Regions from separate parts of the Micromonospora sp. KLBMP9576 genome, predicted to be linked through region 3. Evidence: predicted binding sites of a transcription regulator. Region 3 holds the regulator's gene; each other region holds the start of a gene.
The links. The regulator HrcA, encoded in region 3, represses chaperone genes, less so after heat shock. The targets are predictions, from matches to a motif close to GGTTNGCACNCTCNNNNNGAGNGTGCNAACC.

Region 1 (5,107 bases), 560 kb from region 3:
GCGGGACCGGGAACTCGACCGGCGGCTGCGGCTCGCCGTGCTCGAACACCAGCGCCGCGAGATCACCCGGTTGCGGGACACGAACGAGATCGACGACATCGTGCTACGCGAGTTGCAGGCCGTCCTCGACGTCGAGGAGATCCGGCTGTTGGGGCCGGCGGCCGGCGGGTAGTGCGGCGGGCCGTCACGCCCGGGCAGGGCGCGGCTCAGTGGGCGGCCAGCGGTGCCGTGGCCGCACCGGTGAGGGCGACCAGATCCTGCGGGGCGAGCTGGAGCTGGAGGCCGCGCCGCCCCGCCGAGACGTAGACGGTGGGATGGTCGAGGGCCGACGAGTCGAGCACCGTGGGCAGCCGCCGCCGCTGGCCGAGCGGGCTGATTCCGCCGCGCACGTAGCCGGTGGCCCGTTCGGCCGTCGCCCGGTCGGCCATGGCGGCCCGCTTGCCGCCGACCGCCCCGGCGAGCGCCTTGAGGTCCAGTTCGCCGGTGACCGGCACGACCGCCACTGTCAACGCGCCGTCGACCTCGGCGACCAGCGACTTGAACACCCGTTCCGGTGGCACCCCGAGCGCCGCCGCGACCAGCGCGCCGTAGTTCGGCGCGTCCGGGGAGACGTCGTACGGATGGGTGCTGTGGGCGATCTTCCGCTTCGTCAGCAGCGCGGTCGCCGGAGTGCCCTGTCCCGCCATGACCGCCAAGATAACCCGGTACCGCGCCGCGACCGGGTATCGCGCGAGCGGCCCGGGACGGCGCGGCCCGCCGCCGGAGGGCGGGGCGGCCCGCGAGCTACCCGACCGGCCGGCAGATCAGCGTCGTCGGCGCCCCGGCGACCCGGGTCAGCACCAGGCTGGCCGCCTCGCCGCCGGCCAGCCTCAGGTCCCGGCGGAGCTGCTCCGGCTCCAGCGCGGACCCGCGCTTGAGGATCTCCACTCGGCCGACCCGGCGCTCGCGCAGCAGCGCCCGCAGCCGCTTGAGCGAGAACGGCAGCACGTCGGTGACCTCCAGGCAGCGGGCGAACGGCGTCGGTGTCGTGGTGTCCGCGTAGAGGTAGGCGATGCTGGGATCGGCCAGCGTCGCGCCCAGGGTGTCGGCGAGTTCCGCGACGAGGTGCGCGCGGACCACCGCCGGGTCCGGGTCGTACAGGAAGCGGCGTGTCGGGCCGAGGGTGGCCTCGGCCTGCCCGGACCCGGTGAGCTGCCAGGCGTGCCCGAGCCGGTCGCGCTGGTGGGAGGGGTCACCCACGGCGTCGCGGGCGGCGACCGGGTCGCCCCGCAGCACGGTGGCCCGGCGGGGGACCTCGGCGAGCTGGCCGCACCACAGGGCCGCCTCGACCAGGTCGCCGTCGACGCTGACCCACTCGGCCTCGGCGCCCGCCGGGAGCAGCGCGTGGTCGATGCCGGGCGCCACCTTCACGACGGTGTGCGGCACCCGCCCGGTCAGCCCGACCACGAAGTCCCAGGGCGGTGAGTAGGCGTTCGGGTCGAAGATGCGCCGCCCGGTGCCGGCCCGGCGTCGCGCCGGGTCGCAGAACACCCCGTCGACCCGGCCGACGTCGAACGCCGTGGCGTCGCCGCACTCCACCGTGAACAGTTCGGCCAGCCCGGCCGCCTCGGCGTTCGCGGCGGCCATCGCGGCGGTCACCGGGTCGGCCTCCACGCCGTACACGCGGATGCCGGCCCGGGCGGCGGCGAGCGCGTCCGCGCCGAGGCCGCAGCCGAGGTCGGCGAGGGTGCGCACCCCGGCGGCCCGCAGCCGCCCGGCCCGGCGCGCCGCGACGACGCCCCGGGTGGCCTGTTCCAGCCCGGCCCGGGTGAGGAACATCCCGGCCGCCGCCGGCCCGAACTTGCCCACCGCCCGGCGCCGCAGCTCGGCCTGGGTGAGGGCGGTCGCCGCCAGTGTGGCCGGCAGGCCGGACCGGCGCAGGGCGGTCGTCGCGGTCAGCGGGTCGCCGCCGGCCAGCCGCGCGGCCGCGTCGAGCGCGGCCGATCCCTCGGGTGTGCGGAGGGCGGCGAGTTGGTCGAGGTCCACCGGGTCATTGTGGTCGGCGGGTCCGACTCGCCGGGCGGCGGGCTGGCACTCTCCTTGACGGAGTGCTAGCCGAGGAATAACCTGCGATTAGCACTCTCACCCTGAGGGTGCCAGCTTCCGGGCCTCGTGGCCCGGGCGCTGAACGCCAGGCGGACCGGCACCCGCGACGACGGCCCCGCCCGGTGGCAGTTGGCAGATTGACACTGGCCGGCTTGCTGGCCGGTAACGAAACCCAATACCCCGGGAGGGTATGCCCGTGACTACCGCGACCAAGGTTGCGATCAAGCCGCTCGAGGACCGCATCGTGGTCCAGGCGAACGAGGCTGAGACCACCACGGCGTCGGGCATCGTGATCCCCGACACCGCCAAGGAGAAGCCGCAGGAGGGCACCGTCCTCGCTGTCGGCCCGGGCCGGATCGACGACAAGGGCAACCGGGTTCCGGTTGACGTCTCCGTCGGCGACACCGTCATCTACTCGAAGTACGGCGGCACCGAGATCAAGTACGCCGGCGAGGAGTACCTGGTGCTCTCCGCCCGCGACGTCCTCGCGGTCATCGAGAAGTAGACAACCGATCAGTGTCGTCGCCCCGGTCCGGCTCGCCGGGCCGGGGCGACGTCGCTTCGAAGGGACATACATGGCGAAGATCCTGAGCTTCTCGGACGACGCCCGGCACCTGCTGGAGCACGGTGTCAACGCCCTCGCGGACACGGTCAAGGTCACCCTCGGCCCGCGCGGGCGCAACGTCGTCCTGGACAAGAAATTCGGTGCGCCCACGATCACCAACGATGGCGTGACCATCGCCAAGGAGATCGAGCTCACCAACCCCTACGAGAACCTCGGCGCGCAGCTGGTCAAGGAGGTGGCGACGAAGACCAACGACGTCGCCGGCGACGGGACCACCACCGCCACCGTGCTGGCCCAGGCGATGGTCCGCCACGGCCTGCGCAACGTCACGGCCGGCGCGAACCCGGCCGGGCTCAAGCGGGGCATCGACGCGGCGGCCGCCAAGGTCTCCGAGGCGCTGCTCGGCCGCGCGGTCGAGGTCGCCGACAAGGAGTCGATCGCGCACGTCGCGACCATCTCCGCGCAGGACGCCACGATCGGCGAGCTGATCGCCGAGGCGATGGAACGGGTCGGCCGCGACGGTGTCATCACCGTCGAGGAGGGCTCCGCCCTGCACACCGAGCTGGACGTGACCGAGGGTCTCCAGTTCGACAAGGGCTTCATCTCGCCGAACTTCGTGACCGACATGGAGTCGCAGGAGTCGGTCCTCGAGGACCCGTACATCCTGATCACGACGCAGAAGATCTCGGCGATCGAGGAACTGCTGCCGCTGCTGGAGAAGGTCCTGCAGAACAGCAAGCCGCTGCTGATCATCGCCGAGGAAGTCGACGGCCAGGCGCTGTCGACGCTGGTGGTCAACTCGATCCGCAAGACCCTCAAGGTCTGCGCGGTCAAGGCCCCCGGCTTCGGCGACCGCCGCAAGGCGATGCTGCAGGACATGGCGATCCTCACCGGCGCCGAGCTGGTCGCGCCCGAGCTGGGCTACAAGCTCGACCAGGTGGGCCTGGAGGTGCTCGGCACCGCCCGGCGCGTCGTGGTCGACAAGGAGAACACCACTGTCGTCGACGGTGGCGGCCAGTCGGCCGAGGTCGCTGACCGGGTGGCGCAGATCCGCAAGGAGATCGAGGCCTCGGACTCCGACTGGGACCGCGAGAAGCTCGCCGAGCGGCTGGCCAAGCTGTCCGGCGGCATCGCGGTCATCAAGGTCGGCGCCGCGACCGAGGTCGAGATGAAGGAGCGCAAGCACCGCATCGAGGACGCGATCGCCGCGACCAAGGCCGCGGTCGAGGAGGGCACCGTCCCGGGTGGCGGCGCCGCCCTGGTGCAGATCCTGCCGGCGCTCGACGACGACCTGGGCTTCACCGGCGACGAGAAGGTCGGCGTCTCGGTGGTGCGCAAGGCGCTGGTCGAGCCGCTGCGCTGGATCGCCCAGAACGCCGGCCACGACGGCTACGTCGTGGTGCAGAAGGTGGCCGAGAAGGAGTGGGGCCACGGCCTCGACGCGGCCACCGGCGAGTACGTGGACCTGGCGAAGTCCGGCATCATCGACCCGGTGAAGGTGACCCGCAACGCGGTCACCAACGCCGCGTCGATCGCCGGCCTGCTGCTCACCACGGAGAGCCTCGTGGTGGAGAAGCCGGAGAAGGCCGAGCCGGCCGCCGCCGGTGGCCACGGCCACGGCCACGGTCACGGCCACCAGCACGGCCCGGGCTTCTGACCCTAGTCGTACGCCTCGTCGGGGCGCACCGTCCACGTGACGGTGCGCCCCGATGCCGTTGCGTGTGCCGGGGGCGGGGCTATCGCTCTGCCGCTGCTTCGGAAACACTGGCCCGATGAGCCGTACGACGCGCCGGTACGCCGCCCTGGCCGGGGTCACCGCAGCAGCGGTGGCGATCGGCTCCGCCGAGCTGGTCGCGGTGCTCACCGGCCCCCGTTCGGCGCCGCTGGTCGCCGTCGGCGGGCTCGTCGTCGACACCGTGCCCGAGCCCCTCAAGCAGCTCGGCATCGCCCTCTTCGGTACGTACGACAAGATCGCGCTGCTGGTCGGGACGGGCCTGCTGCTGGCCGCCTTCGCGGCGCTGCTCGGCGTGCTGTCCCTGCGCCGGTTGGCGGTCGGGTTGGCCGGGATCGTGGCCTTCGCCGCCCTCGGTGTGGCCGCCGCCGTGACCCGGGCCGGCGCGGGGCCCGCCGACGCGCTGCCCGCGCTGATCGGTGCCGGGCTCGGGGCGGCGGTGCTGTGGGCCTTCGTCGCCGGCCCGTGGGAACTCGACCCGTGGCCCTGGTCCCCGCCCTCCCCGCCGTCGGGCGCCGAGCCGCCCGCCGGGCCGCTGGAGCCCAACGATCCGGCCTCCCGGCGACGGTTCCTGGCCGGGGCCGGGGCGCTGCTCGGCGCGGCCGGGGTGGCCGGGCTCGGGGGCCGGTGGCTGTCCGGCCGGCGGGGGGTGTCGGCGGCCCGGGAGGCCGTGGCGCTGCCCGCGCCGGCGGTGCCCGCCCCGGCGGTGCCGGCCGGGGCCGACC
Region 2 (5,107 bases), 840 kb from region 3:
ACGCCCGGCTCAGCGGCACCTCCATGGCGACCCCGCAGGTGGCGGGCGTGGTGGCGCTGATGTGGTCGGCCAACCCCGCGCTGGTCGGCGACCTGCCCCGCACCCGGCAGATCCTGCGGGACACCGCGACCACGGCCCAGCCGACGTACGCCTCCCGGACGCAGACCTGCGGCGGCGACGCGAACATCACCGGCGCCGGCCTGGTCGACGCGTACGCGGCGGTGCGGGCGGCCCGTGGGTGATCCGCTCCTGTCCTCCCCGCGGCCGGTGATCTAGGGTCGGCGACCATGGAGACGGAGATCGTCGAGCTGACCGCCGACCGGGTGCCCGCCGTGGTGGAGCTGTGCCGCCGGGCGCTGGACCTGCCCGAGGACGCGGCCGAGGCGCCGGACGTCGTGGCCGCGCTCTGGACCCGGGCGGCGGCCGACCGGCCGGTGGTCGCGCTGGGCGCGTACCGGGGGGTGGACCTCGTCGGGGTGCTGGTCTGCTCCGTCGGCGTCCGCGACGCCCGGCTCGGGCACGTGGACCTCGTGGCGGTGGAGCCCGCCCACCGGCGGCGGGGCGTGGGGCGGGCGCTGCTGTCGGCCGCCGAACGCGTCCTCGCCGGTCTCGGCGCGGCCGAGGTGCTGCTCGCCGGCAACCCGCCGTACTACGCCTGGCCCGGCGTCGACGTGCGCTACACCCCGGCGGTCTGCGCCGCGCTGGCGCTCGGCTACCGGCAGGACCGCACGGCGTGGAACATGACGGCCGACCTGTCGTACGAGGCCTCGCCCGCGCTGCGCCCGACGGAGGCCGCCCAGGAGCGGCTGGCCGGGCGGGGCGTGACGGTGCGCCGGGCCGAGGCGGGTGACCTGCCGGCGCTGACGCGGTTCGCCCGCGCCACGTTCGGCGGCGCCTGGGACGCCGAGCTGGCCGGGTCGGTCGGCCGGGAGGGGGCGGGCTGTCACCTGGCCGAACGCGACGGCGAGGTGCTGGGCTTCGCCGCGTACGGGTCGTCCCGGCCGAGCTGGTTCGGCCCCATGGGGACCGCCCCGGCGGCCGAGGGATCGGGGATCGGCGGGGTACTCCTGCGCCGGTGCCTGCGCGACCAGCGGGCGGCCGGGGTGACGGCGGCGCAGATCGGCTGGGTGGGGCCGGTGCCCTTCTACTCGGGCAGCGCGGGGGCCCGGATCGAGCGCGTCTTCTTCCTCTACCGCAGGACGGTCGGGGCCTGACGGGGACGAACGGGACATCGATCCCTATAGCGCCATTCGCCCGCATCGGTGATCGTCGCGCCCTACCGTTTCGGGTAGAGGAGGCAGCCATGACGACGGACGACGAACGCCCCGGCCCGCTGCCGTTCGACCGGCTCGACTACGGCGACGCGGAGCAGCGGGCGGAGATGGCCGGTGTCGACGAGCCGGCCGACGAGCCGGTGACGCTGGTCGACGAGCCGGTGCAGATCCCGCAGCCGCAGGGCCGGCGACCGCTGCCGACCTGAACAGCGGAAGGGGCGGGCCGCTGACGCGGCCCGCCCCTTCCGGCGTGGGAACTGGACTCAGAAGTCCATGTCTCCGCCGCCACCCGGACCAGCCGGGGCGGCCGGGGTCTTCTCCGGCTTGTCCGCCACGACGGCCTCGGTGGTGAGGAAGAGCGCCGCGATGGAGGCGGCGTTCTGCAGCGCCGAACGGGTGACCTTGGCCGGGTCGATGATGCCGGCCGCCAGCAGGTCGACGTACTCGCCGTTGGCGGCGTTCAGGCCGTGGCCCGCCGCGATGTTGCGGACCTTCTCCACCACGACGCCGCCCTCGAGGCCGGCGTTGACGGCGATCTGCCGCAGCGGGGCGTCCAGCGCGACCCTGACGATGTTCGCGCCGGTGGCCTCGTCGCCCACCAGGTCCAGCTTGTCGAAGGCGGTCTTGCCGGCCTGCACCAGCGCGACGCCACCACCCGGGACGATGCCCTCCTCGACGGCGGCCTTCGCGTTGCGAACGGCGTCCTCGATGCGGTGCTTGCGCTCCTTCAGCTCGACCTCGGTGGCCGCGCCGACCTTGATCACCGCGACGCCGCCGGCCAGCTTGGCCAGCCGCTCCTGCAGCTTCTCGCGGTCGTAGTCGGAGTCGCTCTTGTCGATCTCGGCCCGGATCTGGTTGACCCGGCCCTGGATCTGCTCGGCGTCGCCGGCACCGTCGACGATGGTGGTCTCGTCCTTGGTCACCACGACCTTGCGGGCGCGGCCCAGCATGTCGAGGGTGACGGCGTCGAGCTTGAGGCCGACCTCCTCGCTGATGACCTGGCCACCGGTGAGGATGGCGATGTCGGCCAGCATGGCCTTGCGACGGTCACCGAAGCCCGGCGCCTTGACGGCGACCGACTTGAAGGTGCCGCGGACCTTGTTGACGACCAGGGTGGCCAGGGCCTCGCCCTCGATGTCCTCGGAGATGATCAGCAGCGGCTTGCCCGACTGCATGACCTTCTCGAGGATCGGGAGCAGGTCCTTGACCGACGAGATCTTGCTGTTGACGATCAGAAGGTAGGGGTCGTCGAAGACGGCCTCCATGCGCTCCGGGTCGGTCATGAAGTAGGCCGAGATGTAGCCCTTGTCGAAGCGCATGCCCTCGGTGAGCTCCAGCTCCAGCCCGAAGGTGTTGCTCTCCTCGACGGTGATGACGCCTTCCTTGCCGACCTTGTCCATCGCCTCGGCGATGATCTCGCCGACGGTGTTGTCACCGGCGGAGATGGAGGCGGTGGAGGCGATCTGCTCCTTGGTCTCGACGTCCTTGGCGAGCTTGAGCAGCTCTTCCGAGACGCTGGCCACGGCGGCCTCGATGCCCCGCTTCAGGGCCATCGGGTTGGCACCGGCCGCCACGTTGCGCAGGCCCTCGCGAACCAGGGCCTGGGCCAGGACGGTCGCCGTCGTCGTGCCGTCACCGGCGACGTCGTCGGTCTTCTTGGCGACCTCCTTGACCAGCTCGGCGCCGATCTTCTCGTAGGGGTCCTCGAGCTCGATCTCCTTGGCGATGCTCACACCATCGTTGGTGATGGTGGGGGCACCCCACTTCTTCTCGAGCACGACGTTGCGGCCCTTGGGGCCGAGGGTCACCTTCACGGCGTCGGCGAGCTGGTTCATGCCCCGCTCGAGGCCGCGGCGAGCCTCTTCGTCGAACGCGATCATCTTGGCCATACGGCGTTGTCCTCCTGGACACTCACGGGCCACCCGGAGTGTCTCCCGGATGGGCCGCCTGGTGTACGCACCTTGGGACGTCGCCACCTGGCGACGACGACGTCTCCTCGGCCGGGCCGGATAGCCCGCGACGACCGGCCATGTGCCGAACCCGCGTGTGGACGCCGGCCCGGCCGTGGCCCTACCGCCCCGACCATTGGCACTCACGGTATGCGAGTGCCAATGACTTGTTTAGCACTCTCCCCTGCCGAGTGCAAGCACGACCGCCCCGCTCAGCCCAGTTCACCGGCCAACCGGGCGCTGTCCACCGGCCCCTCGTGGGCGCGCTGCTCGGCATACGTGACCAGCAGACCGACCAACTGGGCGAGGTAGGTCGGCAGGGCGAGCACCCCGCCCACCAGCGTCACCGTGAGCACGCCCACCGCCGAGCCCGGCGACTCCAGCGGGGCGGTGCCGAACGGCAGCGCCCCGATGCTCTCCACCAGCCCGGCGAGCCCGCCGCCGACGATCACCGCCGCCGCCACCAGCGCCACCCGGCCCAGCATCAGGCCGAGCCGGTCGTGGAACATCCGGAACGAGCGGCCGATCGGAGCGTGCCGTTCGAAGAGGTAGACCGGGCCGACCATGCTCAGCGCGAAGGCGAAGTAGATGCCGGGGAGCACGCAGAGACAGAGACCGAGCCCGATGATCACACTGGTCAACAGGGTCCAGCCCCAGAGGCCCAGCGCCCGACGCGCGCCGTAGGCCAGGGCCGCGCCCAGGCTCACCTGCTCGCCGACCGCCTGCCGGGCGATCACCCAGCTCCCGGCCGCCCAACCCACGCTCTGCACCAGGCCGAAGAGGAAGGAGCCGCCGAGCACCACGGCCAGCAGGACGCCCAGGTCCGCCGCGAAGGTGTCGGGCAGCGCGGTGGGATCGGCGGCCGTCGAGGTCTCCCACCGGGCGGACGGGTCGACGACCAGCGAGAGCACCGACACCGCCACGGCCGGCAGCACCTGGGTGAGCAGCAGGATCGGCAGCAGCAGCCGCCAGCCCCGGCGTACCGCGCCGACGCACCGGTCGAACCAGCCGCTGACGCCGGCGCCGGGCGGGGTGACGAGCGGGTCGGCCGGGTCGAGGCCGTGGCCCGGCGGGTACCACCCCTGGCCGGGGTGACCGCCCTGCCCGGGGTAGACGACCGGGGCGCCCGGGTACCACGGCTGCCCGCCGTACGGGCCGGAGCCGGCCGGGAACCCGCCCGTGGGCGGGAAGACCCAGTCCTGCGACTGTGGGGGGCCGGCCGGCGCAGCATCGCCCGGCCCGCCCGGCCCGTCGGAACCCGGCACGGGGTCGGGACGCCCCGGGGGTGGCGCGGCCTGGGGTGGCTGGTCGGACATGAACCCTCCTCAGCGATTGCTGGAACGGCTCTCGATCCTTCCCTGCCGGCGCAACCGCGCCTAATCCCGCCCGCGCGGCGGGCGGACGGTCAGGCGATGACGCGCACCCGCTCGGCCTGGGGACCCTTCTGCCCCTGGGCGACCTCGAACTCGACCCGCTGGCCGTCGTCCAACGCCTTGTAGCCGTCCATCTCGATCGCGGAGAAGTGGACGAAGACGTCCTGCCCGCCGTCGACGGCGATGAAGCCGTAGCCCTTTTCGGAGTTGAACCACTTCACGGTGCCCTGTGCCACGGTGCACTTCCTCACTCTGCGCGGCGTTCCACCACCCCGGAGGCCGGGCGGACCGGCACCGGAGGATCACCGGATCGGCGATCGATGAGGGCCGCTGAAACGGTGACCGAAATCGCACGCTACACGAAGCGTGACGAAGGCGCACGACCACAAATCGGGCACGCTTCGACCGGATGCCATCGGTGATCATCGTTGTGGTAGGCATTGCGCATGACGAGCACGCCCGAGGGGTCGGGGCCGGCGCGGCGGGCGGAGGTCCGGCGGGTGCGGCCGGA
Region 3 (5,107 bases):
CGAACGCGGCGGCGGCACCCGAGATCCGGTGGGCGACCCGGGTGGTGGACTCGTCCGGCGTCCCGGCGATGACGGGCAACCAGGCCCGGCGGGCCTGCTTGGCGGCCTCCCGGGCCGTCGCCGCCCACTTCTCCCGCGCCCGTACGCCCCGGTCGCCGCGCCACTGGGTCACCGACCGGGCCGCCGCCCAGGGCACGATCTCGTCCACGCCCACCTCGGTCATCGCCTGAACGGCCAGCTCGCCTCGGTCACCCTTGGCTATCCCCTGCACCACGACCAGTCGCGGGACGGACGCGTCGACGTACCCACGGGAGGTGATCTCAAGCTCGAGGGTGCCCCGGCCGACGGCGGTGACCACCGCGGCGGCCGTGCCGCCCCGCCCGTCGGCAAGCAGCAGTTGCTCGCCGACGCGCAGCCGTTGCACGGTGGCGGCGTGGTGCCCCTCGGGACCGTCGAGGGTCAGCCGGGCGGCGGTGGGCAGCGGGTCGAGCAGGAACAGCGGAGCGGACACAACGTCAGGCTAATGCCTCGCTCACGCACGTCGGCCGGGCAACCCACCGGCGCGACCGGCATGCGGGCCGCCCGGGCTTCCGGCCGGCCGGTGCCGCCCAGATTCGGCCGAGAGCCCCCAGTTCGGCCGAGAGCCGGCCAGTGCCGCCTGGGTTGGGGCCGGTGCCGGCCCGTTCGGGGCGGGTGCCGGGTAGTGGGGGCCGCACCCGGGACGCTTTCGAGCTGATGTCGTAGACGATTCGCCTGCCGTCTGGTGCCACGGTGGCCCAGACACCACCGCCCCGCCTGATGTCACAGACGACTCAGCTCCAAAAGCGTCCGACCACCTACCACCTACGGCCGAGCGATGCGGCCCATGCCCCACGACCCGCGCAACCCACGACCCACGGGCCCGCGACCCGTCTCGGCGACCGCCGCCCCGCGCCGCACGGGACACCGGTCGAACGCTGCCCCGGGCGGGCGCCGGCCATGCCGGACCCGCCGGGCCGTCGCGGCCGGCGACGGCCCGGCCGGGCCGTCAGGCGTGGCCGTTGAAGGCGTCGCGCATCCGGGAGAAGAAGCCGCCCTGCTTGCTGAGCTCGGCGACCTCCTCGCCCCGGGTCTTGGCGAAGTCGCGCAGCATCTTCTCCTGGTCGGCGTCGAGCTTGGTGGGGGTGCGGACGTCGAGGTGGACGTAGAGGTCACCCCGGCCGGTGCCGCGCAGGTGGGGCACGCCCCGGGCGCGCAGCCGCAGCGTGCTGCCCGGCTGGGTGCCGGCCTTGACGTCGACCGTCTCCTCGCTGTCCAGCGTCTTGATGGTCAGCCGCGTGCCGAGGGCCGCCGCGGTCATCGGCACGGTGACCCGGCAGTGCAGGTCGTCGCCCTTGCGGGAGTAGACGTCGTGCGGCCGCTCGTGGATCTCCACGTAGAGGTCGCCGGCCGTGCCGCCGCCCGGGCCGACCTCGCCCTGCTGGGCGAGGCGGATGCGCATGCCGTCCTCGACGCCGGCCGGGATCTTGACGGTCAGCGAACGTCGGGTGCGGACGCGGCCGTCGCCGGCGCAGGTCGGGCAGGGGTGCGGGATCGTGGTGCCGTGCCCCTGGCAGACCGTGCACGGCCGGGCGGAGACCACCTGGCCGAGGAAGGTGCGCTGCACGGACTGCACCTCGCCCCGGCCGGCGCACGCCTCGCAGGTGGCGAGGTGGGTGCCGGCCGCCGTGCCGGCGCCGGAGCAGGTGGTGCAGAGCACGGCGGTGTCGACGGTGATGGGCGCCTCGACGCCGAACGCGGTCTCGTGCAGGTCCAGCTCCAGCCGCAGGATCGCGTCGGCACCGGGCCGGGTGCGCGGTCGCGGACCACGCGAGCCCCCGGCCGCGCCGCCGAAGAACGCGTCCATGATGTCCTGGAAGCCGACGAACGGCCCGGCGCCGCCGGGGCCTCCGGGGCCTCCCGCGCCCCCGCCACCGGGGGCGAGCGGGTCACCGCCCAGGTCGACGATCTGCCGCTTCCGATCGTCCGAAAGGACCTCGTACGCGGCGTTGATGTCCTTGAACTTCTCCTGGGCCTCCGGATCCGGATTCACGTCCGGGTGGAACTGTCGCGCCAGCTTGCGGTAGGCGCGCTTGATCTCGTCGTCGGAGGCTTCCCGGCTCACCCCGAGAATGCCGTAGTAGTCCCTGGCCACTGCGTTCCGTGTCCTCATGTTCGTCTCGCGTTGCGCCGGTCGTCGGCCGGAGCCGGCCGTCGGCCCTGACTGGTCAGTTCTGGGCCAGCAGCTCGCCCACGTAGCGTGCCACGGCCCGCACCGTGGCGATGGTGCCGGGGTAGTCCATCCGGGTGGGCCCGAGCACCCCGAGGCCGCCGACGCTGGTCGAACCCGGCCCGTAGCCGGTGCTGACCACCGAGGCGGCGCGCAGGTTGTCGATCTCGTTCTCGTCACCGATCAGCACCCGTGTCGTGCTCGGCTCCGCCTCGCCGATGAGCTTGAGCATCACGACCTCCTCCTCCAGCGCCTCCAGGATGGGGCGCAGGGAGCCCTGGAAGTCGAGCAGGCCGCCGCGGGTGAGGTTGGCCGTGCCGGCCAGCGCGATCCGCTCCTCGTGCCGCTCGATCAGCGTCTCGAGCAGCACGGTGGAGAGGGTGGTCATGGCCGGACGCAGGTGCGGCGACGACTCCTCGACCAGCGCCTGCACCAACGGCGGGGTCTCCGACAGCCGGCTGCCGACCAGCTTCTCGTTGACGAGCCGGCGTAGGGCCATGACGTCGTCGGCGGGCACCGGCCCGGGCAGCTCGACCAGCCGCTGCTCGACCCGGCCGGTGTCGGCGATCATGACCAGCATCAGCCGGGTGGTGGAGATCGGCACCAGTTCCAGGTGCCGCACCGAGGAACGGGCCAGGCTCGGGTACTGCACGACGGCGACCTGCCGGGTGAGTTGCGCCAGCAGCCGGACGGTGCGGTGCACGACGTCGTCGAGGTCGACGGCGCCGACCAGGAAACGCTCGATCGCCCGGCGCTCGGCCGGACTGAGCGGCTTCACCCGGGACAGCCGGTCCACGAAGAGCCGGTAGCCCCGGTCGGTGGGCACCCGCCCGGCACTGGTGTGCGGCTGGCGGATGTAGCCCTCCTCCTCCAGCACGGCCATGTCGTTGCGGACGGTCGCCGGGGAGACCCCGAGCTGGTGCCGCTCGACCAACGCCCTGCTGCCGACGGGCTCCTGCGTGGCGACGTAGTCCTCGACGATGGCGCGCAGCACGGCGAGCTTGCGGTCGTCGAGACCCATCTCCCCACCTCCTGTCGCACGTCGGCCCCGGCATCCGCGGGGGCCGGGGTGGGCTGCTGGCACTCGACTGTAGCGAGTGCCAGTCTACGTCGGCGGGGCCGCCCACGCGACGATCGACCTCGGACGATCGCCCGGCGGCGGCCGGGCCGGCCCGGCGGCGCACGTCAACGGCGGGCTCCCGCACGTCCTGGCCGGTGTCACGCTGGTGCCGCCTTGCCCGGTGCCCCTACGGTGACCTGCATGACTGAACCACCTCGTCCTCCCGGAGCGGGTGACCCCGGTTCTCCGCCGGATCCGGCCCCCTCGTCGGGGGTTCCCGGTCCGTTCGGCTCCGAGGAACCCACCGCACCACTGTCCGGGGCACCGGGCCCGGGCAGCCATCCTCCGCCCGGTGGCTATCCGCCGCCCACCGGCGAACAACCGCCGCCGGCCGGCTACCCCCCGCCCGGGGGCTACCCCCCGCCCGGCGGCGGCTACCCAGCCGGCGGTCACCCCGAACCGGGCGGTGGCTACCCGGACGGCGGTCACCCACCACCCGGTGGCGGCTATCCCCCGCCCGGCGGCTATCCGGCCGGCGGCTATCCCCCGCCCGGTGGCGGCTACCCGACCGGGGGCGGCTACCCGGCCGGGGGCGGCTACGGGCCGCCGACGGGCGGCTACGCCAGCAACGACGACAAGAACTGGGCCCTGATCGCCCACTTCGGCGGCGCGGCCGGCGTGATCGTCGGCGGCGGCCTGCTCGGCTGGCTGGCGCCGCTCATCGCGCTGATGGTTCGGGGGCAGCAGTCACCGACCGCCCGGGCGCACGCCGTCGCGGCGCTGAACTTCCAGCTCACCTGGACGATCGTCGGGGTGCTGAGCTGGGTGCTCACGCTGATCACCTGCGGGGTGCTGTTCTTCGTGCCGATGCTCGTCTGGCTGGTACCGCTGATCTTCGGCATCGTCGGCGGGGTCAAGGCCAACGAGGGCGTGCTCTACCGCTACCCGATGACCTACAGCTTCACCCGGTGACCCGGGCCGGCCGCTCCCCCGGCCGGCCCGCCACGCCGGCCCGGCTGGCAGCGCCGGCAACCGGCTCAGGGCAGCAGGTCGCGCACCACCGCGTCGGCGAGCAGCCGGCCCCGCAGGGTCAGCACGGCGCGGCCGGCCGCGTACTCGCCGGGGGCCAGCAGCCCGCCGGCGAGGGCCCGCGCGGCACCGGCCCGCCCGGTGTCGTCGAGGGCGCCCAGCGGCAGCCCGGACGCGAGGCGCAACCGGAGCATGACGTCCTCCGTGTGCGTCTCCTCGGCGGTGAGCACCTCCCGGGCCAGGCCGGGCGACCCGCCGGCCGCCAGCCGCTTCGCGTACGTCGTGGGGTGCTTGACGTTCCACCAGCGCACGCCGCCGACGTGGCTGTGCGCCCCCGGGCCGAGGCCCCACCAGTCCGCGCCGGTCCAGTAGAGCAGGTTGTGCCGGCACCGGGCCGCCTCGTCGCGGGCCCAGTTCGACACCTCGTACCAGGACAGCCCGGCCGCGTCGAGGGCGGCCTCCGCGGCGAGGTAGCGGTCCGCGGCGACGTCGTCGGAGGGGTACGGCAGCTCGCCGCGGCGCATCCGGGCGGCCAGCCGGGTGCCGTCCTCGACGATCAGGGCGTACGCGCTGACGTGGTCCACCCCGGCGGCGACGACCTGGTCGAGGGAGGCGGCGAAGTCCGTCTCGGTCTCCCCCGGCGTGCCGTAGATCAGGTCCAGGTTGACGTGGTCGAACCCGGCGTCACGCGCCTCGCGGGCGGCGGCGACGGCCCGGCCGGCGCTGTGCGTGCGGTCGAGGATCGCCAGCACCCCCGGCGCGGCGGACTG

Region 1: the regulator HrcA is predicted to act here: its motif matches at 2,111-2,141, upstream of groES (co-chaperone GroES).
Region 2: the regulator HrcA is predicted to act here: its motif matches at 3,358-3,388, upstream of groL (chaperonin GroEL).

Annotation. Positions count from the first base shown of each region.
Region 1 is NZ_CP194567.1:5,559,619-5,564,725, reverse strand. Features, by position in the region: gene ACQ452_RS24590 (Na+/H+ antiporter) at 1-172, shown strand, start outside; gene ybaK (Cys-tRNA(Pro) deacylase) at 207-686, opposite strand; gene ACQ452_RS24580 (THUMP-like domain-containing protein) at 784-2,025, opposite strand; gene groES (co-chaperone GroES) at 2,276-2,590, shown strand; gene groL (chaperonin GroEL) at 2,661-4,307, shown strand; gene ACQ452_RS24565 (molybdopterin-dependent oxidoreductase) at 4,423-5,107, shown strand, end outside.
Region 2 is NZ_CP194567.1:5,838,164-5,843,270, forward strand. Features, by position in the region: gene ACQ452_RS25960 (S8 family serine peptidase) at 1-242, shown strand, start outside; gene ACQ452_RS25965 (GNAT family N-acetyltransferase) at 288-1,214, shown strand; gene ACQ452_RS25970 (hypothetical protein) at 1,304-1,480, shown strand; gene groL (chaperonin GroEL) at 1,538-3,163, opposite strand; gene ACQ452_RS25980 (hypothetical protein) at 3,436-4,539, opposite strand; gene ACQ452_RS25985 (cold-shock protein) at 4,629-4,832, opposite strand; gene ACQ452_RS25990 (N-acetyltransferase family protein) at 5,043-5,107, shown strand, end outside.
Region 3 is NZ_CP194567.1:4,998,696-5,003,802, forward strand. Features, by position in the region: gene ACQ452_RS21960 (16S rRNA (uracil(1498)-N(3))-methyltransferase) at 1-511, opposite strand, end outside; gene dnaJ (molecular chaperone DnaJ) at 1,028-2,173, opposite strand; gene hrcA (heat-inducible transcriptional repressor HrcA) at 2,247-3,269, opposite strand; gene ACQ452_RS21975 (DUF4870 domain-containing protein) at 3,510-4,280, shown strand; gene hemW (radical SAM family heme chaperone HemW) at 4,346-5,107, opposite strand, start outside.